DNA from 3 places in the Rhizobium sp. 05N49 genome. Region 3 is predicted to be linked to each of the others. Evidence: predicted binding sites of a transcription regulator. Region 3 holds the regulator's gene; each other region holds the start of a gene.
What was found. The regulator LexA, encoded in region 3, represses DNA repair genes until DNA is damaged. The targets are predictions, from matches to a motif close to TGTTCNNNNTGTGTTCNG.
Positions count from the first base shown of each region.

Region 1: the regulator LexA is predicted to act here: its motif matches at 2,648-2,665, upstream of AC1DF8_RS22590 (ImuA family protein).
Region 2: the regulator LexA is predicted to act here: its motif matches at 4,282-4,299, upstream of ruvC (crossover junction endodeoxyribonuclease RuvC).

Region 1 is NZ_JBFTME010000011.1:209,901-217,617, reverse strand. Features, by position in the region: gene repB (plasmid partitioning protein RepB) at 1-676, opposite strand, end outside; gene repA (plasmid partitioning protein RepA) at 681-1,874, opposite strand; gene AC1DF8_RS22595 (hypothetical protein) at 2,260-2,535, opposite strand; gene AC1DF8_RS22590 (ImuA family protein) at 2,709-3,464, shown strand; gene AC1DF8_RS22585 (DUF6504 family protein) at 3,385-4,899, shown strand; gene AC1DF8_RS22580 (error-prone DNA polymerase) at 4,896-7,717, shown strand, end outside.
Region 2 is NZ_JBFTME010000026.1:82,197-89,913, reverse strand. Features, by position in the region: gene AC1DF8_RS32305 (DinB family protein) at 1-508, opposite strand, end outside; gene AC1DF8_RS32300 (NUDIX hydrolase) at 558-1,070, opposite strand; gene AC1DF8_RS32295 (metallophosphoesterase) at 1,075-1,977, opposite strand; gene ruvB (Holliday junction branch migration DNA helicase RuvB) at 1,978-3,015, opposite strand; gene ruvA (Holliday junction branch migration protein RuvA) at 3,086-3,700, opposite strand; gene ruvC (crossover junction endodeoxyribonuclease RuvC) at 3,713-4,240, opposite strand; gene AC1DF8_RS32275 (methyl-accepting chemotaxis protein) at 4,485-6,800, shown strand; gene AC1DF8_RS32270 (GNAT family N-acetyltransferase) at 6,808-7,302, shown strand; gene AC1DF8_RS32265 (LLM class flavin-dependent oxidoreductase) at 7,402-7,717, shown strand, end outside.
Region 3 is NZ_JBFTME010000006.1:362,342-370,058, forward strand. Features, by position in the region: gene AC1DF8_RS15380 (FtsB family cell division protein) at 1-197, opposite strand, end outside; gene eno (phosphopyruvate hydratase) at 343-1,617, opposite strand; gene AC1DF8_RS15390 (methyl-accepting chemotaxis protein) at 2,092-3,903, shown strand; gene kdsA (3-deoxy-8-phosphooctulonate synthase) at 3,917-4,765, opposite strand; gene AC1DF8_RS15400 (VOC family protein) at 4,762-5,649, opposite strand; gene lexA (transcriptional repressor LexA) at 5,845-6,570, shown strand; gene AC1DF8_RS15410 (ComEC/Rec2 family competence protein) at 6,551-7,717, opposite strand, start outside.

The DNA of each region.
Region 1 (7,717 bases), on a different contig from region 3:
CCGGCGCAGAGCCGATTGCGGTGATCAGAGCAATCGGGACCTGGCGTGTGACAGCGCGCATTTTGGCCAGCGCCGCCCTGTCTATATTGAGAGCTGCGGTGATCACGGCCCCGCCGAAGCTCTTCTCCTCCAGCCGATGGGCGAAAAGAGCGCGCTCGATATAGGACAGATCGGCGCGCGCATTGTTCTCCTGGCCCTGGCTGACGACGAGCTGCTCGTCGGTCAAGGCGCGCACGACTGCCTTGATCTTGATCTTGAGCGCCTTGGCCGCTGCCAGGCGCCGGTGACCGAAGGCGACCTGATAGCGGCCCTTGGCCTGCGGGTGCGGCCGCACCAGGATCGGAACCTGCTGTCCGTGTTCCCGGATCTGCTCCGTCAGCTGCGCAAGCTCCGCCGCGTCGATATCGAGGCGGTCGGCGACAAAGGAGGCATCAATCAAGGCCGTATCGATTTCGACGATTGTGCGACCCTCGGCGAGCTGGCGCTCCAGATCGTTGGCCCGCTCGACCTTTTCGGTGATGCTGCCAAGCGTCTTGGTAATCCCCCCGACGAGGCCCGCACTCCTTGTCTGCGGGATGAAGCCGGCGATCGGCCGGCTGTCGCGCGCTGGCGACACTGACGGATCGGGCCGGGCTTCGTTCGCGTTCGAGATTTCGATGAGATTTTTGCGCGCCATTGAGCTATCTCCTGCCCCAGGTAGAACGGATATGCGCCTCGACCTCGCCGTTGACGAGGTTCATCGATTCCAGGGCGCGGTCGTAGGTTCCTCGAATAAACTGTGCCCGATCGACCTCATAAAGCGTTTGCTTGGTGACGCCGGCGTCCGAGATTGCGGTGGATTTCAACATCGCGTTCTGCAGCATGCGGTTGCCGAAGATCGCCCGCATGAAACCGGTCATCTGGCTCTGCGGTCCGTCATTGGGTTCAAAGCGGGTCACGAGGTAACGCATCCAGTCATAGCTCGTGCGCCCGCCCGCCCGCTCGACGACCGACATCAGTTCGCTTGTCATCGTCAGGAACTGCGACATCGACATGACGTCAAGCATCTGCGGGTGCACGGTGATCAGCACGGAGGTCGCAGCACAGAGCGCCGACATCGTGAGAAAGCCGAGCTGCGGCGGGCAATCGATGACGACAATATCGTAAAGACTTTCGATATCGGTCAGCGCCTGACCGATCCGGGCAAAGAACAGGGATTCGGCAGTACCACCCGCCATGGCCTTCGGTGTCTCATGTTCGAACTCCATGAGTTCGAGATTGCCGGGAATGATGTGAAGGTTCGGCGTATAGGTCGAGCGCACCACTTCCGAGATCGATACCGGGCTCTCGTAGCGGATGGCGCCGTAAATCGTTTCTCCCTCGCCGACGTCGAGTTCCGGCTGGTGGCCGAAGAGCGCCGATAGCGACGCCTGCGGGTCGAGATCGATGGCAAGCACGCGGTAGCCGCGCAGTGCCAGATATTGGGCGAGATGCGCTGAGGTCGTCGTCTTGCCGGATCCGCCCTTGAAATTCATGACGGAGACGACCTGCAGTTTTTCAGCGCCACGTCGCACCGGTACATATTTCGGCGTACCGTTGCGTTCGTCGAGTGCCTGACGGATGCGGTTCATGTCTTCGGCGCCATACTGCCGCCGGCCGTTGGCAAGGGGGTCCGGTCCGTGGCCCTCCTTGGCGATCTGGCGGAGATAACCCTCGCCGATGCCGATGAAGCCGGCGGCTTCCGTGGGGGAAAACAGCCGCATCGTCTTTCGAGACAGCGGCGGGAAAATTTTCGCCTGGTGCTGCTGGAGCTGATAGGCGAGCTCCTGAGCATCCGCTGCCAAAAGCGACGGAAGGTGCTCTTGATCGTCTTTCAGAACTGGATTCGCTAGCATCGTGGTTTCCAATCGAACTGCGCAATTTTCGATAATGAGAGGCCAACTGCGCAGTTATATTATCGCCCGATTCGTTACAGTTTCACAAACCCTTAACCACGCGCCTATCCACAGGGACCTGTGACAGGCACCTTACCTGGCGATTGCCGCTGCATTGACCCCGCAGCTGCAGCGCATAGCGGCGGGCATCTTCCAGCCCATGCCGGATTCGAACAGTGTCGGACGCGTTGTCCGCGCTGGATCGACGGCATGTGGATGCGCATGGGCGATCATCCTCACCAACAAGGGGCGGCGGAAATCTTCGATCAGCGCGGTACAATGTTGTCCGCGGACAACGTTGCGAGCGTCATTTTCCAGCCAGGATCAGAGCAGCGGAGAGGATCGACTAAGACTTCCGATCCGATCCGGCGGAGGTGAAGCCGGGAAAATGGGTTCCGCAACGGTCGACGCCGTCCGGTTCGTGCATCCTTGCACATCCCATCGCCACCCGCCGGCGCAATGCGTGAAAGGTCAGGCCCGCACCATGCCGCCTGATCAGCGCCTGTCGGTCGAAAGCGCCGTGACGATTGCAGATGAGACAGGCGACCGTGATGGAAGGCTGCCGGACGAGGCGCAGCGTCAGCTCATCGGTGGCATATGTCGATATTTTTTTTCGGTCCATCCATTGTCCGTAGTTGGCTGCGTTCGTTGATTTTTTATCCTACCGGCAATGTGGACAGCGCATCCTGTCGAAATCCCGTTCGAGACCATGCGCGTTGACTCACATTCCAATTAGGAACAAATAAAGAACATATCTGCTTTTCTGCACTCTGCAAACCTTGATGAAGACCGGACATGGCTCGCCCAAATGCAAACCCTGTGATTTCTGAGCTTCGGGCGCGCATTCAGCACCTTGATGGAATGGCTGRCCGTCCCAAGAACGTCCTTCCCTTCGGCGTCAGCGAGATCGACGAAACGCTACCAGGTGGCGGACTTGCCTATGGTGCAATCCATGAAATTGCCGGCGGTGGGGCCGGCGCCGTCAATGGGGCTGCAGCCGCGCTTTTTGCCGCCGGCATCGCTGCCCGCACGCGCGGCATCGTCGTCTGGTGTCTGGCGCGAGCGGACCTTTTTGCTCCTGCGCTGGCGCAGACCGGTCTGCATCCGGACCGGGTCATCTATGTCGAGGCAATCCGCGAAGACTATGTGCTTGAAGCCTGCGAGGAGGCCCTGCGCTTCGGCGGGCTTGGCGCCGTCGTCGCCGAGACGGCGCGCCTGCCTATGGTCGCGTCGCGGCGCCTTCAGCTGGCGGCCGAAGCCTCCGGTGCGCTCGGCCTCATCATCCGGCGCTGGCGCCGTCCGGCCGAGGCCGGCGAGTTCGGGCGCCCGACGGCTGCCGTCTCGCGCTGGCGCATATGCGTCCTGCCGTCGGAGCCGCTTCCGGTTCCCGGCATCGGCAGGACGCGCTGGCATGTCGAGCTGATCCGGATCAAGGCCGGCGAAAGTGCAGAATTCATCCTCGAGGCATGTGATGGTCAGGGTCGTCTCCGTATTTCTTCCGACGCTGCCGACGGATCGCGTCAGACGCGCCGATCCGTCCATTCCCGCTGAGGCGCCGCTCGTCGTCGTCGCCCGCAGCGGTTCGAAGCGGTGGCTGTCGGCCGTCGATGCCAACGCCAAAAGGCTCGGCCTGCGAAGCGGCATGCCGGCGGCCAAGGCCCAGGCGCTGGTGCAGGGTCTCGTCATGGTCGATGCCGATCCTTGCGCTGATCGAGCTGCTCTGGAGCGCATCACCCGTTGGGCGCTCTCTCAATATTCGCCAATCGTTGCGGTCGACCCGCCTGACGGCATCGTCATGGATACCGAAGGGGCCGACCACCTGCAGGGCGGGGAAGGGCCGATGCTGTCACGCCTCGTCAACAGCTTCCGCGCCAAGGGCCTGCCCGCGCGCGCCGTCGTTGCCGACAGCTGGGGAGCGGCCCACGCATTGGCGCGCACGATCGCGCAAGAGACACGGGTGGTTGCCAAAGGCAAGACGGCCGAGGCCGTCATCGATCTGCCGATCTCATCGCTTCGTCTCGACAGGGAGATCATCACCGGCCTGCGCGTGCTTGGGTTTGGCACCGTCGGCGAGCTTGCCGCAACGCCAAGGGCACCGTTGACGCAGCGCTTCGGGCCGGAAATCGTCCGCAGGCTCGACCAGATGTTTGGCGGGCTGGCAGAACCTATCGACCCGCTTCGCGCGCCCGAATGGGTCGAAGTGTCCAGGTCCTTCGCAGAACCGATCGGTGCGCCGGAGACGATCGCCAAATATATCGCCGTTCTGGTGCGCAGGCTCTGTCATGGTCTTCAGGAAAAGGGTCTTGGCGTACGCCGCGCCGATCTCATCGTCCACCGGGTCGACAACAGCGTCCAGGCGCTGCGAGCCGGTACCGCCAAGCCAGTGCGCGACGTTGCCTGGCTGACGAAGCTTCTTCACGACCGGATCGAGCGCATCGAGCCGGGCTTCGGCATCGAAAAGCTCTCGCTTGCCGCGACGCTCGTCGAGCCGCTGGAAGACCGGCAGATCGCCTCCAACCTGATCGATGATGACAAGGTCGACATCGCCGCCTTCGTCGATATTCTCGGCAATCGCGGAAAATTTCGGATCTACCGGCTGGCACCGGTAGCAAGCGATGTTGCCGAACGATCGCTGAAAGCCATCTCGGCGGTCGCAGAAGAGCAGGGGCAGAACTGGCCGCTGATCTGGCCGCGTCCGGTCCGGTTGCTCGATCGCCCGGAAATGATCGAGGTCATGGCCCTCATGCCGGATCATCCTCCCGTCTGGTTTACCTGGCGTGGCAAGCGCTACCGTGTCAAACAGGCCGACGGGCCTGAGCGCATCTTCGGAGAATGGTGGCAGCGATCGTCCGAATGGCTCGCCGTGCGCGACTATTTCACGGTCGCCGACGAAAATGGCGAACGCTACTGGATCTATCGCGCCGGCGACGGTGTCGATCCCGAGACCGGATCGCATCGCTGGTTCCTGCACGGAACCTTCTCATGACCTATTGCGAGCTGCAGGTCACGACGCATTTTTCCTTCCTGCGAGGCGCCTCCTCGCCCGACGAACTGTTTGCGCGGGCCAAGGCGATGGGCATGGCGGCGCTTGGCATAACCGACCGGAATTCGCTGGCAGGGATCGTTCGGGCGCTGGAGGCATCGCGCGCCACAGGACTTCGCCTCGTCGTCGGCTGCCGTCTCGATCTGAGCGAGGGCATGTCGATCCTGGCCTATCCGACCAACCGCGCTGCCTATCAGCGGCTGACGCGATTGCTGACGCTGGGAAAGAGCAGGGGCGGGAAAGCCAAGTGCATCCTGAGCCTCGACGACGTCTCCCTCTACGCAGAAGGGCTGATCGGCATTCTGGTGCCGGATCTTGCCGACGAGACCTGCGCCGTCCGGCTGAGAAAAATGGCCGAGATATTCCAGGACCGGGCCTATGTGTCTCTCAGTCTCCGCCGCCGGCCGAACGACCAGTTGCGCCTGCACGAGATTTCCGCCATGGCGGCCCGCTACAAGGTCCGCACCGTCGTCACCAATGACGTGCTGTTCCATGAACCGTCCCGCCGTCAGCTGCAGGACGTGGTAACCTGCATCCGCAATCGCACGACGATCGACGATGTCGGCTTCGAGCGCGAGCGCCATGCCGACCGTTACCTGAAGCCGCCGGAGGAAATGCAGCGACTATTCGGGCGTTACCCTCAAGCACTTGCCCGCACCGCGGAGATCGTCGCGCGCTGCACCTTCTCGATGGAGGAACTGACCTATCAATACCCGCAGGAGGCAATCGTTGCCGGTATGGATGCCCAGCAATCGCTGGAGCATTATGTCCGGCAATATATTCCGACACGCTATCCCGAAGGATTGCCGCAAAAGGTGCTGCGGTCGATCCGCCACGAGCTCGATCTCATCAGGGAGATGCGCTACGCGCCGTATTTCCTGACGGTCTTTTCGATCGTGCGCTACGCCCGCAGCCAGAATATCCTCTGCCAGGGGAGGGGGTCGGCCGCCAACAGCGCCATCTGCTACATCCTCGGCATCACCAGCATCGATCCCGATACAAACGATCTGTTGTTCGAGCGCTTTGTCAGCAAGGAGCGTGACGAGCCGCCCGACATAGACGTCGACTTCGAGCACGAGCGGCGCGAGGAGGTCATCCAGTGGATCTATAAGACCTACGGGCATCACAAGGCGGCACTCTGCGCTACGGTCACGCGCTACCGCACGAAGGGCGCCATCCGCGACGTCGGCAAGGCGCTCGGTCTGCCTGAAGACCTGATCAAGGCGCTGTCGTCGGGCGTCTGGGCCTGGAGCGAGGTGGTCGGCGAAAAGCAGGTCAGGGAGCTCAACCTCAATCCGGAGGATCGCCGCCTTGCCTTGACCCTCCAGCTTGCACAGCAGCTGATGGGCGCGCCACGCCATCTCGGCCAGCATCCCGGTGGCTTCGTGCTCACCCATGACCGGCTCGACGATCTCGTCCCGATCGAACCGGCCTCGATGGTCGACCGGCAGGTAATCGAATGGGACAAGGACGATGTCGAGGCGTTGAAATTCATGAAGGTCGATGTTCTGGCACTCGGCATGCTGACCTGCATGGCCAAGAGCTTCGCCTTCCTGCGCGAGGCAAAGAACATCGACCTTGACCTTGCCGATATCCCTCAGGAAGATCCGGCGACCTATGCCATGATCCAGAAGGCGGACACGCTTGGAACCTTCCAGATCGAGAGCCGGGCGCAGATGTCGATGCTGCCGCGCCTGAAGCCGGAAACCTTCTACGATCTCGTCATCCAGGTGGCGATCGTCCGCCCCGGCCCGATCCAGGGCGACATGGTCCATCCCTATCTGAGACGGCGGGAGGGCAAGGAAAAACCGGATTACCCGACACCGGAACTCGAAACGGTCCTGCGCAAGACGCTTGGCGTGCCGCTCTTCCAGGAAAGCGCCATGAAGGTCGCCATGGTCTGCGCCGGCTTTACCGGCGGTGAGGCCGACCAGCTCAGAAAAAGCATGGCGACCTTCAAGTTCACCGGCGGCGTCAGCCGCTTCAAGGACAAGCTGATATCCGGCATGATCGGCAACGGCTATAGCCCCGAATTTGCCGAAAAGACCTTTGGCCAGCTCGAAGGCTTCGGTTCCTATGGCTTTCCTGAAAGCCATGCCGCCAGTTTTGCATTGATCGCATATGCCTCGAACTGGATGAAATGCCATCATCCCGATATTTTCTGCGCCGCACTGCTGAACAGCCAGCCGATGGGCTTTTACGCGCCGGCGCAGATCGTGCGCGATGCGCGCCAGCACGGCATTACCGTGATGCCCGTCTGCGTCAACCGCTCGCGATGGGATTGCACGCTGGAACCGATTGATGGGCGAAACGATCGGTTTGCGGTTCGGCTCGGCATGCGCATGGTCCGCGGCCTGGCGACGGCGGATGCGGCCCGGATCGTGGCCGCGCGCGCCGATCAGCCCTTCGAGAACGTCGACGACATGTGGCGGCGCGCCGGCATCCCGGCTGCCTCGCTGGTCGAGCTCGCCGAGGCGGACGCCTTCGGGCCGTCGCTCGGACTGGAGCGCCGTGACGCGCTCTGGGCGATCAAGGCGCTGAGAGACGAACCGCTGCCGCTGTTTGCCGCTGCAGGAATTCGCGAGACGAGGACCGTTGCCGAGCAACAGGAGCCGGATGTCGAACTGCGGCAGATGACGCAGGGCCATAATGTGGTCCTGGACTACGGGCATACCGGACTGACGCTTCGCGCTCATCCCGTCACATTCCTTCGCCAGGACCTTGCGAAGCGTTGCATCGTCACCTGCGCAGAGGCAATGTC
Region 2 (7,717 bases), on a different contig from region 3:
ACCTCGCGTCGTCGTCGACGATGAATTCGTCGAGCTGCGGCGGAGCGACGCTGCTGCCTGCCAGCATGGCATGTACCTGTCCGCGATGGTGCGTCTGATGTTGAAAGAGGTGGCTCAGCACATCCTCCATGCGTTCTCGCTGAACGCGTCCGTCGCGCTGAAGCTCCACCGTCGAGGCAAGCCTCTCGGGTGTCAACCCTTCGCAGATTGCAACAAGGCGCCGGTCGACCTTCGCCTGCTCTGTGGAGAGCGATGGCAGGTCATCGAAGGGTTCTTCAATGTCGAAGGCGCGAAGGCCGAGGGTTCCCCCTTCCAGCCCATCGACATAGAACCAGTCGACTGTGAGCGTGTGGTTCAGCGTCGATTTGATCGACGGGAAAAAGCTTGTGCGCGTGGCTTCGAATTCGCCGGGTTCAAGGGTCGCGCAGGCGGCAAGAAGCCGGCTGTTTGCCAGGGCATTGTTGTAGGCGAGCTTTCGAAACATGCGGCAGGGGTCGAAACTCGACATCGCATCTCCTCCTTGAAGCGCTTCCGGTTTTCCGAAAACACGAAGTGCTCTAATCCTTGTCATCGAGATCGCCGTCGCGCCACACCAGATGACGAGGCGAGGCGGGCAGGTTTTCGATCTCGCCCGCGATGAAATAGGGCGGAATATCGAGCGCGGTCAGACCTTGGAACGTTGCGGGCACCCATTTGAATTCCAGATGATTGTCGCCATCCTCCACCCGATGAATAATCTCATGCGTACGGAAGGGAAATTCCCGCGGGATTTCCATGAGATAGTAGAATCCGAGCTCATGCCAGTCACGGCCCTCGTAATGGAAGAAATTCTCGACGGTCCAGAGGAGACGACCGACGGTCACTTCGACGCCGAGTTCCTCCATCATCTCCCGCTTCAGCGTTTCCTCAGAGGTTTCTCCGATCTCGGCGCGGCCGCCGGGAAAGGTCCAGAAAGGTTCGTGAACGGCGCGATGGACAAGGACGTGTCCATCGCGAAATCCGAGCCCGGCGATCCGGTAGTTGAAGCGCTGGCTGCCTGCATTGAGGCGAACGACAGTTCTCTTGGCCATGATATTATCCGAGGTCAATGACCACTATCTCCGGCGGAATGCCGAAGCGCACCGGCGCAACGGAGCAGCCGAGCCCGCCGGAAACGATGATGTTTCGACCATCCTCCACAATATGGCCATAGGCATAACGATCGCCGTAACGTGAGGGCACGACCGGTGAATAACCAAGAAGACGGATCTGCCCTCCATGCGTGTGGCCAGACAGAGTGAGCGATACCCGGTCGGGCACACGTGGAAATATGTCGGGCTCGTGGGCCAGCAGGATAACGGGCGCGTTGTCGGAAATCTGTGCGAGCGTTCCGTCGAGATCGTCGAGCCCCTGCATCCGGCTGCGGCCCCATTTCCTGCCAGGCAGGAGCGCCAGTTGATCCTCCAGACCCGCCAGCCAGAAGGCGTGCCCTTCCTTTTCCAGCCTGGCGGCACGATTGCTGTAGACGGGGATGCCTGCGTCGGCCAGTGCTCTATGTCCGAACGTATCGCCTCCGCCATTCTTCTGCGCGGTCCTGTCTTCCCACCAATCGTGGTTGCCCATGATCGCATGCACGCCGAGCGGGGCCTTGAGCGTAGCCAGCGCCTTCGACCACTCACTGGAATGGACGTAGCGCGTCACCATGTTCATGCCAGCCGCGTAGTCACCGAGCAGGAGCGTGATATCGCCGCCAAGCTCGTTAGCATGGGCGCAAATCGACGCGATGCGGGCGGCAGACATCCAGGGTTCGCAGGCATGGAGATCGGCAAGCGCGACGAGCCGCAGCTTTAGGCCCGGCGTCCATCCTGGCGGGGTAAGCGTATAACGGGAAATCGCCGGCCGGGCCAGCGGTTCATAGGCGAATGCATATCCGCCGAGTGCCATGAGGCTGGCGACGCCGCCACCCATCAGTTTGAGAAAGCCGCGCCGGCTGATCAATCAATTGTCCTCCCGGAACAGCCCGAATTGCGCAGCCTCCATGTCCTTTGGCGGCTGCATGCCGAGATGTTTCCACGCGATTGCGGTCAGAACGCGGCCACGCGGCGTGCGCTGTATGAAACCCTGTTGGATCATGTAGGGCTCGATGATGTCCTCGATCGCATCACGCGGCTCGGAGAGACCGGCCGCAATGGTTTCGATGCCGACCGGGCCGCCGCCGAAATTGACGGCGATCATGTTGAGGTAGCGCTTGTCGAGCTGGTCGAGACCCATATTGTCGACCAGCAGGCGGGTCAGTGCCTCATCGGCGATCTCGCGGGTGACAGCTTCGGCCCCTGCGACTTCGGCAAAGTCGCGCACGCGGCGGAGCAGGCGGCCGGCGATGCGCGGTGTCCCGCGCGCACGCCTTGCGATTTCGCGGGCGCCGTCATCGGTCATGCCAAGGCCCATCAGACGGGCGCCGCGGCGGACAATCAGTTCCAGCTCCTCCACCGTATAGAAGGAGAGACGCACAGGTATGCCGAAACGGTCGCGCAGCGGTGTCGTCAGCAGACCAAGGCGAGTGGTGGCGGCAACGAGCGTGAATTTCGACAGGTCGATCTTGACCGAGCGGGCGGCGGGGCCTTCGCCGATGATGAGGTCGAGCTGGAAATCTTCCATCGCGGGATAAAGGATTTCCTCGACCGCGGGGTTGAGGCGATGGATTTCGTCGATGAAGAGCACGTCACGCTCTTCGAGATTGGTCAGCAATGCGGCGAGGTCGCCGGCCTTGGCGATAACCGGGCCGGAGGTCGAGCGGAAATTGACGCCGAGTTCCTTCGCCATGATCTGCGCCAGTGTCGTCTTGCCGAGGCCGGGCGGGCCGACGAAGAGAACATGGTCCAGCGCTTCGCCGCGGTTTTTGGCCGCTTCGATGAAGATCTTGAGATTGGCGCGTGCCTCCGCCTGGCCGGTAAACTCGTCCAGAGACTGCGGACGCAGCGTTGTATCCAGGTCTTCGCCACGCTTTTCCGGCGCTATCAGGCGGGCATCAGTCATTGAGTATTTCCGTTAGAAGCTTGCTCAAGTCCATACACCAAGCGGCCCGCATTGACACCCCGCGAGGCCATCAGCGGGAGAGTTCCCGCAGGCCGAGGCGGATCAGCTTGGCGCTATCGGCATCCTCTCCGGCCGTCTTCATGGCGGCGGCAACCGCATTGGCTGCCTGATCACGGGAATAGCCAAGATTGGTCAGGGCCGAAACGGCATCGGCAACGGGGGCTGCGGCCACGCCTTCGCCGATCTCCTGCTTGAGACCGATATTGATCGCCTCGCCGGCAAAGGCGGGCGCCTTGTTCTTGAGTTCGGTGACGATGCGGATCGCGACCTTGGGTCCGACGCCCTGAGCACGCGAAACGGCGGTCTTGTCCTGCAGGGCTATGGCATTGGCAAGCTCTGGCGGCGTGAGCGTCGAAAGTACGGCGAGCGCCACTTTCGCGCCGACGCCCTGCACGCTCTGGAGCAGGTTGAACCATTCGCGTTCGAGCTGGGTCTGGAAGCCGAAGAGCTTCAACTGATCTTCACGTACATAGGTCTCGATAAAAAGCACGCAGGCCTCTCCGACGGAGCCGAGTTTCGAGAGCGTGCGTGCCGAGCAAAAGGCGACGTAACAGACGCCGTGCACATCGACGAGCACATAGTCATCGCCGATCTCGTCTATGGTGCCCTTCAGCTTGCCGATCATGATCTTGTTCCGTCAGGGATGAGTTGCAGAAGCGCTGGCGACCGCCTGGCGCATGCGGTTTGCACCGCGGTGATGAGCATGGCAGATCGCAATCGCCAATGCGTCGGCGGCGTCATTGCCCTTGAATTCGGCCTTCGGCATCAAGATCTTCAGCATCATGTGGATCTGCTGCTTCTCGCCGTGACCGACGCCGATGACGGTCTTCTTGACGGCGTTCGGCGCATATTCCGACACCGGCAGACCGGCACGGGCCGGCACCAGCATGGCGATGCCACGTGCCTGGCCGAGCTTCAGCGTGGCGACGGCGTCCTTGTTGACGAAGGTCTGTTCGACGGCAGCCTCTTCCGGCTTGTAGGAATGGACAACGTCGGCAAGCCCATCATGCAGCTGGCAGAGCCGCGAAGCCAGGTCCATGTCGCCATCCGAGGTGACGGTTCCCGAGGCAACGAAGCGCAGCGAATTGCCGAGCGTATCGATGATGCCCCATCCGGTGCGGCGAAGACCGGGATCAATACCGATGATGCGAATCGTGTTTTGCATGGCTCACCCTATAGCGACGGCTGAATAAGTGCCATCGATATGTGAACAAAGCGAAAACATGGCGTGTTTTCAGGCGGCATTTACCGCGAATTAAACCGGATGCACGAATTCTGATCCATCAAATGTGAGAGGGGCCGACTTTTGCAAAGCTTAAGGCCTCCGATGGTCTGTTTGCAGTTCAACCGGCGGGTGATATCTCGACGATACACCCGCCGGCGGCGCCGTTCCGGAAGGGTTCTTTTTCATGGCTCAGAGATTTCAGTCCCTGTCCTTCAAGGTGATAGCCACCTTCATCCTGCTGACCACGCTTTCGGTCGCTGTGATCAATATCCTCGCCTATTTCGCCAGCAGCCGCGTTTCCGACGAGCAGGCGCTGAAGGCCAAGGAGAGCGTACTGATTTTCCGCGGCGATATGCTGCAGGATCAGCTTGTGCAGCTCGAGAACCAGGCGACCTCCATTGCGCGCATCGAAGCGCTGCAGATGGCGATCACTAGCCTGAAGAGCGGCTGGAAGACGATCGAGAAAAGCTCGGGCGATGCCCGCGGGGAGCTGAAGAAAGTCTTTATCACCAACAACCCGAACCCGGCCGACCAGCGCGAAAGGCTTACCAAGCCGGAGGGGCCGAGCGGTTTCTATTATTCGAACCATGAAAAGACGCAGAGCGAAGTGGCGCGCGATCTCGCCGACACGGCGTTCAGCGACCTCCTGATCGTCGATCTCGATGGTACTGTGCTCTATTCCTACAAGAAGAATGACGATTTTGCGGAAAACCTGAAGTCGGATGCCTGGAAGTCGACCGGTGCAGGTATCGCCTATGCCAGGGCGATCGAGAATACCGCAAAGGCCACCGATGATTCTGCGCCGACGGCCTTCTCCGGTCTGCGCGTCGACGCAGTAAGCGGCAAGTCGGCGATCTTCTATGCGGTGCCGATCGTCAAGCTCGGCCAGGCGAAGGGATTGATGCTCTTCAAGGTACGCGACGATGTCGTCACTGGCATCCTCGCGAAGGGTATCGTGTCAGGCAGTACGGCGCAGGCGGCGATCATTTCGGCTGACGGTTCGGCCGTTGGTCTCAATGCATCCGGCCGGCTAGCGACGCTCGATACCGCGCCGTTCACCTTCATCAAGGATGCGCTTGCGAGCTCGGTTATGACAGTCGCAGACTTCGATCGCACCGATGGAACAGCACGCGCCTATGTGCGCGGCGTCGACTATCGCGGCGATCGTTTCCTCGTCGTCGAAAGCGTGCTGCTCAGCGAATTGAACGCTGGCTCGATCGAGATCGCCACGCTGCTGACCTGGATCGGCATCGGCGTTCTCGTTGTCATGGCTATTGCCACGGGGCTCATCACCAACTTGCTGTTCTCACCACTTGCCCGTCTTGCCGGCGTGACCAGCGAGGTCGCTGACGGCAAGCTCGAAGTCGAGATTGGCAGCCAGAGCCGCAAGGACGAGATCGGCACGATGGCGAAGGCGCTTGCTCGTTTCAAGCAGTCGCTGATCGAAGGCCGCCAGCTCGAAGCTGCGAGCGAGCAAACGCGCATGCGGGCCGAAAGCGAGCGCCAACAGAATCTGGCCCAGCGCGAGGCGGAGGCCCGCAGTCTGCAGGATGTCGTCACGGCACTCGACGAGGGGCTTCATCATCTGGCAAGCGGCGATCTCGCCTACCAGATCGAAACCCGCTTCCCGAGCGAGCTCGAAAGCCTGCGCGTGAACTTCAACGAGGCGCTGGCGACGCTCAACGAAACGATGACGGCGATCGGCGGCAATTCCATGGCCGTCCGAGCCGGCTCCGAAGAGATGCGCACCGGGGCCGATGAGCTGGCCGGTCGCACGGAGCGCCAGGCAGGCTCGATCACCGAGACGGCAAACGCGATCAGCGCCATCACACAGTCTGTGCGCGTGCAGATCGAGCGCGCCGAGCAGGCGGCGCGCATCGCCCGCGATGCCAAGAAGGAGACGGTCGGCTCCAGCCAGATCATGCGCGAGACGATTGCGGCGATGGAAGCGATCCAGGCGTCTTCACGGCAGATCAACACCATCATTTCCGTCATCGACGATATCGCCTTCCAGACCAATCTGCTGGCACTGAATGCCGGAGTCGAGGCGGCACGCGCCGGCGAAAGCGGCAAGGGTTTTGCGGTCGTCGCCATGGAAGTACGCGAGTTGGCGCAACGCTCTTCGAGCGCTGCCAAGGAAATCTCCAGCCTGTTGCAGAAATCCACGCATGAGGTTGAAAGCGGCGTGGCGCTCGTCGAGAGGGCCGGCGTTGCGCTCGCGGGCATCGGTGGTCATGTCGAATCCATCGACGGCCAGATCAACGAAATCATGGAATCCACCCGTGAAGAGGCCGATACCCTACGGCAGATCAACAGTTCGGTCGCCGAGCTCGATTCCATGACCCAGCAGAATGCGGCGATGGTCGAGGAAACAACGGCTGCAATCCATCGCCTGGCAACCGAGGCCGTGGAGATGGACCGCCAGCTCGGCAACTTTACGCTTGGCGAAGGATATCAGCAGCACGGCACCGACACGCATCTGCAGCGCAAGCGGGCCTGATCGTACCATGCTGATCCGGCTTGAAAAACTCGAGGATGCGGATGCCATTCATGAGCTGACCTGGGTGGCGTTCGAACCGATGCCCTACAGCAATAATACCGAAGCGCAAATCATCCGGGATCTTCGTGCATCGGGTGATCTCACATTATCTCTCGTCGCCGAAGAAGGCGGGCAGATCATCGGCCACGTCGCCGTCTCGCCGATCACAATCGGTGACATCAAGGACGGATGGTATGGGCTCGGGCCGATTTCGGTAAAGCCGGAGCGGCAGCGGCAGGGGATTGGCAGAGAGTTGATCCTGAAAGGGCTCGATCTCCTGAGAGAGCGTCATGCAGCAGGCTGCGCGCTGATCGGCAATCCTGCAGTCTATCGGGGTGTCGGTTTCGAGAGCGATGGAAGGTTGACCTATGGCGATCTTGATACGCGCTACGTCCAGCGGATCGTCTTCAGTGGATCGCCACCATCAGGTGCGCTGAAATTCTCTCCGGCTTTCGGCGAATGACGGATAGTTTTCGCGGCAGCTTTTATTGGCGCTGCGATTTGGAATAGAGCCACGGCGAACCTACATAGACCGCACCCCATCTTTGCGCGGCAGGTTTCCATGGTTCCCTTTTCCATTCTCGATCTTTCCCCCGTGGCAGACGGCACGACCATCGGCCAATCCTTTGCGGCGTCGAAGCGCATGGCACAGAAGGCGGAGGACTTCGGCTATACGCGCTTCTGGATGGCCGAACATCACGGCATGCCCGGCGTCGCGAGTGCTGCAACCTCGGTCATTCTCGGGCAGATCGGTGCTGTGACGAAGACCATTCGCATCGGTTCAGGCGGCGTCATGCTGCCGAACCATGCGCCGCTCGTCATTGCCGAACAGTTCGGTACGCTGGAAGCGTTGTTTCCCGGCCGCGTTGATCTCGGCC
Region 3 (7,717 bases):
TCCAGATGCTCACGCTTGGCCTTCAGCACAGCCAGTTCCTTCTCGCGCGCGACACGCTGGCGCTCGAACGCCTCCGTCGCACGCAGACCATAGTCACCGTGAATGCAATGATAACCGAAATAGGAGAGGAAGGCGACCGTCATGGCCGGAATGACGAAGCGACCTGTCTTTCTCTTCTTATGATGCTTTGTCCACATACACGCATGCTCTAACGCATTACCAATCATTTCAATCTAGCGCGCAGAGATTAACCGTTCGTTGACTCTGAGCGACTCCCGGCCAGACTCAACAAAAAACCCGCGCCGGAGCGCGGGTTCCAAATGGCTGATTTACAAGCGCGTATTAGGCGCGGATGATGGAGCGGCCGGCGTACTGAGCCTGCGGGCCGAGACCTTCTTCGATGCGGATCAGCTGGTTGTACTTGGCAAGGCGATCCGAGCGCGACAGCGAGCCGGTCTTGATCTGGCCGCAGTTGGTGGCAACTGCGAGATCGGCGATCGTGGAGTCCTCGGTTTCGCCGGAGCGGTGCGACATGACGGCGGTGTAGGCCGCCTTGTGCGCCGTGTTGACGGCATCGAGCGTTTCCGTCAGCGAGCCGATCTGGTTGACCTTGACCAGGATCGAGTTGGCGACGCCCATGCGGATACCGTCGCGCAGGCGAGCCGAATTGGTGACGAACAAATCGTCGCCAACCAGCTGGCACTTCTTGCCGGCGAGATCGGTCAGCGTCTTCCAGCCTTCCCAGTCGTCTTCAGCCATGCCGTCTTCGATGGAGATGATCGGATACTTGGCAGCGAGTTCTGCCAGGTACTCGGCCATGGCGCCTGGCTCGAGCGTGCGGCCTTCGCCTTCCAGTACGTACTTGCCGTCCTTGAAGAATTCGGTCGAGGCGCAATCGAGGCCGAGGCACATGTCGTCGCCCGGCTTGTAGCCGGCTTTCTCGATCGACTTCATGATGAAATCGAGGGCTTCCGGAGCGCTCTTTAGGCCCGGTGCGAAGCCGCCTTCGTCACCGACGTTGGTGTTGTGGCCCTGTGCCGCCAGTTCCTTCTTCAGCGTGTGGAAAACTTCCGAACCCATGCGGACGGCTTCGCGGATCGAATCTGCGCCGACCGGCAGGATCATGAATTCCTGGAAGTCGATCGGGTTATCGGCATGGGCGCCGCCGTTGATGATGTTCATCATCGGGACCGGCAAAAGGCTTGCGGAGGCACCGCCGACGTAACGGTAGAGCGGCAGGCCGGCAGCCTGCGCTGCAGCCTTGGCGACAGCAAGCGAAACGCCGAGGATGGCGTTGGCGCCGAGGCGCGACTTGTTTGGCGTGCCGTCGAGTTCAATCATGATCTTGTCGATCTGGATCTGGTTTTCAGCATCGATGCCGCCGATCGCGTCGAAGATTTCCGTGTTGGCAGCTTCGACAGCCTTTTCAACACCCTTGCCGAGATAACGCTTGCCGCCATCGCGGACTTCTACGGCTTCGTGCGCGCCGGTCGAAGCACCCGAGGGAACAGCTGCACGGCCCATGCTGCCGTCTTCGAGATAGACGTCGACTTCGACGGTGGGGTTACCACGGCTATCGAGAATCTCGCGGGCGATGATATCGGTAATTGCAGTCATGGTCTCTTCCTGCTCGGTGGGTGGATAAATCGTTTGAAATCGTCTTAATCGAAGGTGCGCAAATTACAATGCCGCAATTTTGCACGTTCAAGCAGCGCATCAGACGTGGCCTATAGCACATTCATGTCAGGGTTTTGAAGGGAACGGCAGTCGTCGGTCAGCATATCCCACCCATCGAAAGATGATAAACAGTCCATCCGGGCAGAATGTTGGCAGGCCGCCACCGTCGATAGCAACCCACGGCTGAAAATCCCTGGAATAGCCCCAATTTTGGACGGTTACATGCCCCTTGATTTCAGCCTTCGGTAACCATCCCGGCTTAATTTTAATACCCGTGTGAGATCCTCAGAAGTCAGTCGTTTCAGCCCTTGGGGCGATACGGAACGGCAGGGATGAAAAGCTGCAGCCTCGCGCCAAAAACAACCAGAACGCGATTTTATCGACTCTCTTGGCGGCATTTCACATGGGGCACAGATGAAACTCAATATTGCACGCAGCCTTGCCATTTTCGGTGCCGTTGTCATCCTCGGACTGGTGACCTCCATCGGCTTGCAGAACTACGCACTCAACATGCTTCGTGTGAACGGGCTGATGTATAAGCAGATCATCTACGGCAAGGATCTTGTCGCCGATATTCTCCCGCCGCCGCTCTATGTCATCGAACCCTACATGCTCGCGCTCGAAGCCGTCGAGCAGCCAGCCTCGGCAAAGGCCAATATCGAACGCATCCAAACGGTTCTGAAGTCGGCTTATGAAGACCGCCGCAAATATTGGTCCGAAACGCCGCTCAGCGCCGATCTCAAGCGCAAGCTTCTCGACAACGTTCTCGTCAAGGGTGACGCGTTCTGGCAGGTCATGAACGAGGAGGCGATACCCGCAATCCTGAAGGGCGACAAGGCCGCCATCGAATCGGCGCTCCCCAAGCTTGCTACGAATTTTCATGTTCACGAAACGGCCGTAAACGAACTCGTGGCGATGGCCAACGCCTTCCAGATGGACGCCGAAAAGCAGGCAGCGGATCAAACGGAACTGCTCTCCGCCGTTACGCTATCGGCCGCCGCGCTTTCCTTCGTGATTATCGTCGTCGGGCTCTACATGTTCCGCCGGCGCGCAATCGTGCCGCTATCGGCGATGCGCGATTATATGGCGGTGCTTGCGAGCGGCGACTATTCCCGCGAAGTTCCCTATGTCAGACGATCCGACGAAATCGGAGAAATGGCGCGCGCGGTCACGGTCTTTCGCGAATCGGCAGAAGAACGCAACGCTATACGCGCGCTGCAGGACGAGGAACGGCAGGTACAGATGCGCCGCGATGCCGAACTGGACGCATCGAAGAGCGTGGAGAATGCCACGCGCCAGCGCGTTATCGAAAGCCTGAGCGCAGGCCTGGAACGTCTCTCACGCGGCGACCTGACCGTGCGTCTCGACGAGCAGTTCGCCAATACTTACGAGAAGCTTCGCGAGACCTTCAACACCAGCATCATCATTCTTTCCGATGCCATGAAAGACATTTATGCCGCCACGAATACGGTCGGCGACAGTTCGCGCGAAATCGCGCTCAGCACCAATGATCTGGCACAGCGCACCGAGAGCCAGGCAGCTTCCCTCGAACAGGCGGCTTCGGCACTGGATCAGATCACGGTCACGGTGAAAAACTCCTCGGAGCGGGCCCATGAAGCCAATGCGATGATGTCAGCCACGAAGGAGAGCGCGGCGCATTCCGCCGAGATTGTTCGTGAAGCAGTGACTGCCATGGAGAAGATCGAGGACTCAGCGGTCAGGATCGGCGATATTATCAACGCCATCGATGAGATCGCCTTTCAGACCAATCTTCTGGCGCTCAACGCGGGTGTCGAGGCAGCACGCGCCGGAGACGCGGGGAAAGGCTTTGCCGTCGTCGCTCAGGAAGTCCGCGAGCTCGCCGGACGCTCCGCCAATCTCGCCAAGGAGATCAAGCTTCTCGTCGAGACGTCGTCGCGACAGGTTTCCGCGGGTGTTGCACTTGTCAACCGTACCGGCGAGGCACTCGGCGATATCGACCGCCAGGTGCTGCAGGTGACGGCGCTGATCGAAGCGATCGTGCGCTCGTCTTCGGAACAGTCGGTCGCGCTCGTCGAGGTCAACGCTGCCGTCAACCGGATGGATCAGGTGACCCAGCAGAATGCATCCATGGTCGAGGAAACGAACGCCGCATGCCAGGAGCTCGGCACCGAGGCGTCCCAGCTCGGGCGCATGCTCTCCCGCTTCGCACTGGAGGAAAAGCGCCCGTCCCGCGCGGCAGCCTGATGCCGCCCGCTGTTCAGGCGGCCTTGGCGATCGCGTCGAAGGCGAGAAGCTTCTCGAGAAGTCGCGGCATGTCCTTGAGGTAGACCATGTTCGGCCCGTCGCAGGGGGCGTTATCAGGATCCTGATGGGTCTCGATAAAGACACCGGCAACGCCGACTGCCACGGCTGCACGGGCCAGCGTCTCCACGAACTGCCGCTCACCTCCGGAGGTTTCCCCCTGCCCGCCAGGCTGCTGGACTGAATGCGTGGCGTCGAAAATGACGGGGGCGCCCGTTGCCGCCATGATCGGCAGTGAACGCATGTCGGAGACCAGCGTATTGTAACCGAAGGACGCACCGCGCTCGCAGAGCAGAATGTTCGGATTGCCGCTCTGGTTCAGCTTGCCGAGCACGTTCTTCATGTCCCAAGGCGCCAGGAACTGGCCCTTCTTGACGTTGATGACGCGGCCGGTCTTGGCAGCCGCGACCAGGAGATCCGTCTGGCGAGACAGAAAGGCTGGTATCTGCAGGATATCGACGACCTTACCCACTTCGGCGCATTGTTCTTCGTTGTGGATGTCGGTCAGAACCGGAATGCCGAGTTCTTTCTTGAGATCGGCGAAAACTTCCAGCCCCTTTTCAAGGCCGACACCGCGTTTGCTCGACAAGGAAGACCGGTTCGCCTTATCGAAGGAGGTCTTGTAGACGAGCCCGATGCCAAGCTTGGCGCAGAGTTCCTTCAATGTGCCGGCAACCATGAACGCATGATCGCGGCTTTCCATTTCGCAAGCGCCAGCAATCAGCGACAGGCGTGAAGCATTGGAGAAGGTGACCTTACCGGCGCCTTCGCCGACCGTCACCACGGAGTTGGTAGTAGAGCTCATGATGTTTCCTCAAAGGCGAAGAGTACGCCCTGGCCGGGCGCAGGCTTCACCAGAATACGGTTACCCTTGCGTGTATAGGTCACCCCGTTAGCAGCCAAATGCGCTTCTGTCACGGCCAGATCGCCGACAGCAAAGCGGATCGCCCGACCGCGCAGACCACGATCGGTATCCGACGTGGCAAGATCGAAATAAGCCTCCAGCCCTTCCGGGGTCATCAGGCTGATCTTTGCGTTTCCGGTGGGCACGTCCAGCCCGAAACTCGTGAGCTCAGTAGATGCGCCTTTTGCCACGGAGCGAACGAACTCACCGAAGGCTGTCGGCTCGGGGGCCGCGAGCGCGATCTCGGCAATGCCTGTGACACCATTGGCATGGGTCTCAAGCGCGGTCCGGTTGGCAGGAAGCGGATTGACGCGTTCGACTGCGAAGAGAAAGAAATCCGGTGCCCGCAGGTCGCCAGCGAAGGCGAGCCGGAAGCCGGCAATATTCTCCGTGCCATCCGGCATTTTAACAGGGCGCTCGAACTGCAGCACAGAACCGGCACTCATACTGTCCTTCACGAATCGAGCATGTTCGTGCTTTGCATCTGCCGTCGCAAAGGCAATCGCGGACAGTCCTTCGCTGCCGCAGCGGAAGCGAAAAGCCTGATTGCGGGCGGTGAACACATTGCCATCGTGTGCTGTCTCCTCGCTCTCTTCGACGCTCGCGACACCCAGGGGCTCCAGATAGGATTTGTCGGCAAAGAAAACGCAGGCATTTTCGGTCCCAAAAGGATGACGGGCATCCGGCGCCACAGTGAAACCAAGCTTGCCCAGTCTTTCGCGGGCAAGGTCGATATCGGTAACCGGCAAAACGAGATGATCGATTGCAAGCGTATCTTGGCTCATTAGGTCCCCTCCAACAGTCACAAGGAGATGTGCTTCAGCAGGTGTTGCGAGACAAGGCCGGGAAGGCCCGGGCGCGAGAAAAATAAAATTCTCACCAGAATGGACAGAAGTTTTACGAAAATTTAGCTACTTGCGGAACACATATGGAACATATAGTGTCCGTTCTGGATTTGTTTCAAGACTGGGGTGCACGCCATGCTTACGCGCAAACAACAGGAACTCCTTCTTTTCATTCACGAAAGGATGAAGGAGTCGGGCGTTCCTCCGTCTTTCGACGAGATGAAGGATGCGCTGGATCTGGCCTCGAAATCCGGTATTCACCGGCTGATCACGGCGCTTGAGGAGCGCGGCTTCATTCGCCGGCTTCCGAACCGGGCACGCGCGCTCGAAGTCATCAAACTGCCGGAGGCCTACAGCCCCAGCCTGCAGCCACGTCGCGGCTTTTCACCGAGCGTCATCGAAGGCAGCCTCGGCAAGCCGCAGCCCGTTGCAGCGCCGGCTCCGGCAAAGCCAGCGCCCGCTGCCGATAACGGCAACTCGGTCTCCGTCCCGGTCATGGGCCGCATCGCTGCCGGTGTGCCAATCTCGGCAATCCAGAACAATACGCATGACATCACCGTTCCTGCCGATATGCTCGGCTCCGGCGAACATTATGCGCTCGAAGTTCGCGGCGACTCGATGATCGAAGCCGGCATCTTCGATGGCGACACCGTCATCATCCGAAATGGCAGCACCGCCAACCCGGGTGATATCGTCGTTGCCCTCGTCGACGACGAGGAAGCAACACTCAAGCGCTTCCGGCGCAAGGGTGCATCGATTGCGCTCGAGGCTGCAAACCCTGCCTATGAGACCCGAATTTTCCCACCGGATCGAGTGAAGGTTCAGGGAAAGCTCGTCGGCCTCATTCGCCGCTATCACTGACCGGTGACTGGCTTGCGTCTGCGAATGTATCGCTGCGCCAGTCATAGGCGCGGTGGCGCATCCAGGGGCGTTGCAATGGGCCGAATGCGGTTGCGACATCGATTCCACTATCTGTGAAGCGAAGCTCGACAGAACCTGACTTGCGCAGCGTCTCGGCGGTAAAGAGCAGCGCGCCGGAACGGCAACGGTCGAAGCGCAATCGGACAGGAGTTACGACAATATCGGCCGTATCGCAGGCCGGCCCCAGATAGGCAGCGTTTTCGATGACAGTCAGTTTCTTTCCATTGCCCAGCAAGGCGGTACACCAGGCGCGCTTTTGGCAAGAGAATCGTGACGTTGGGCTGATGGCGAGTGCCTGCCTCATTGTCTCTCTGGCTTCATTCTGTTGATCGGTTGACAGCTGCAATCTTTTGCCATCGGACACGGTGGGTGTGTTGGTGGCTTGAAGCATAACCGGCTTCTGATGCTCTTCGATGGCAAGTGCCCTCTGCCATTGTTCGAAAATGAAGGCTGGCGGCTTTTCACGGTTTGAAGCCATTGCCTCTCCGTCGATTAGAGCGACCAGGCTGCCGTCTTCCGAGATGGTGACGTCGGGCATCGCTTCTGATGGAAGCAACACAACAGCGAACGTTGAAACAGTGATTATTACGGTTCCGATATGCCGCAACCGGGTTCTGAGCAAGGTCAGCAACAGGAAGCCGAAGACGGCTGCCGGAAAGTACCAGCCGGGTAAGCGGGCAACATCTATATTGCCGCCCCACCCCGCCACCGCCTTTGCAATGGCGATCACCAGGTCGAGCCCGAACCCTGCCACCGGCCATAGCCAGCCATCCAGACCAAAAGGCATCAGCAGCATCGCCAGCATGCCGGCCGGCATGACGATGAATGAAATAACCGGCATGGCCGCGAGATTTGCCGGCAGGCCATAAGCAGTCAGCCGGTGGAAATGTTCGATCGAAAACAGCGCCGTCGAGAACCCACCGATGAGAGACGTCAGGAAAATGCCGCCGAAGAAGCCGCCGACCATGAAGAAAGGTTTCATGATCGGAAGTTTGGCAAAGGCATTTTCCCGCATCGGCCGCCCTTTCCAGAGGTCGTATCCGGCGACCAGGGCAAGTGTTGCGGCGAAAGACATCTGGAAGCTCGG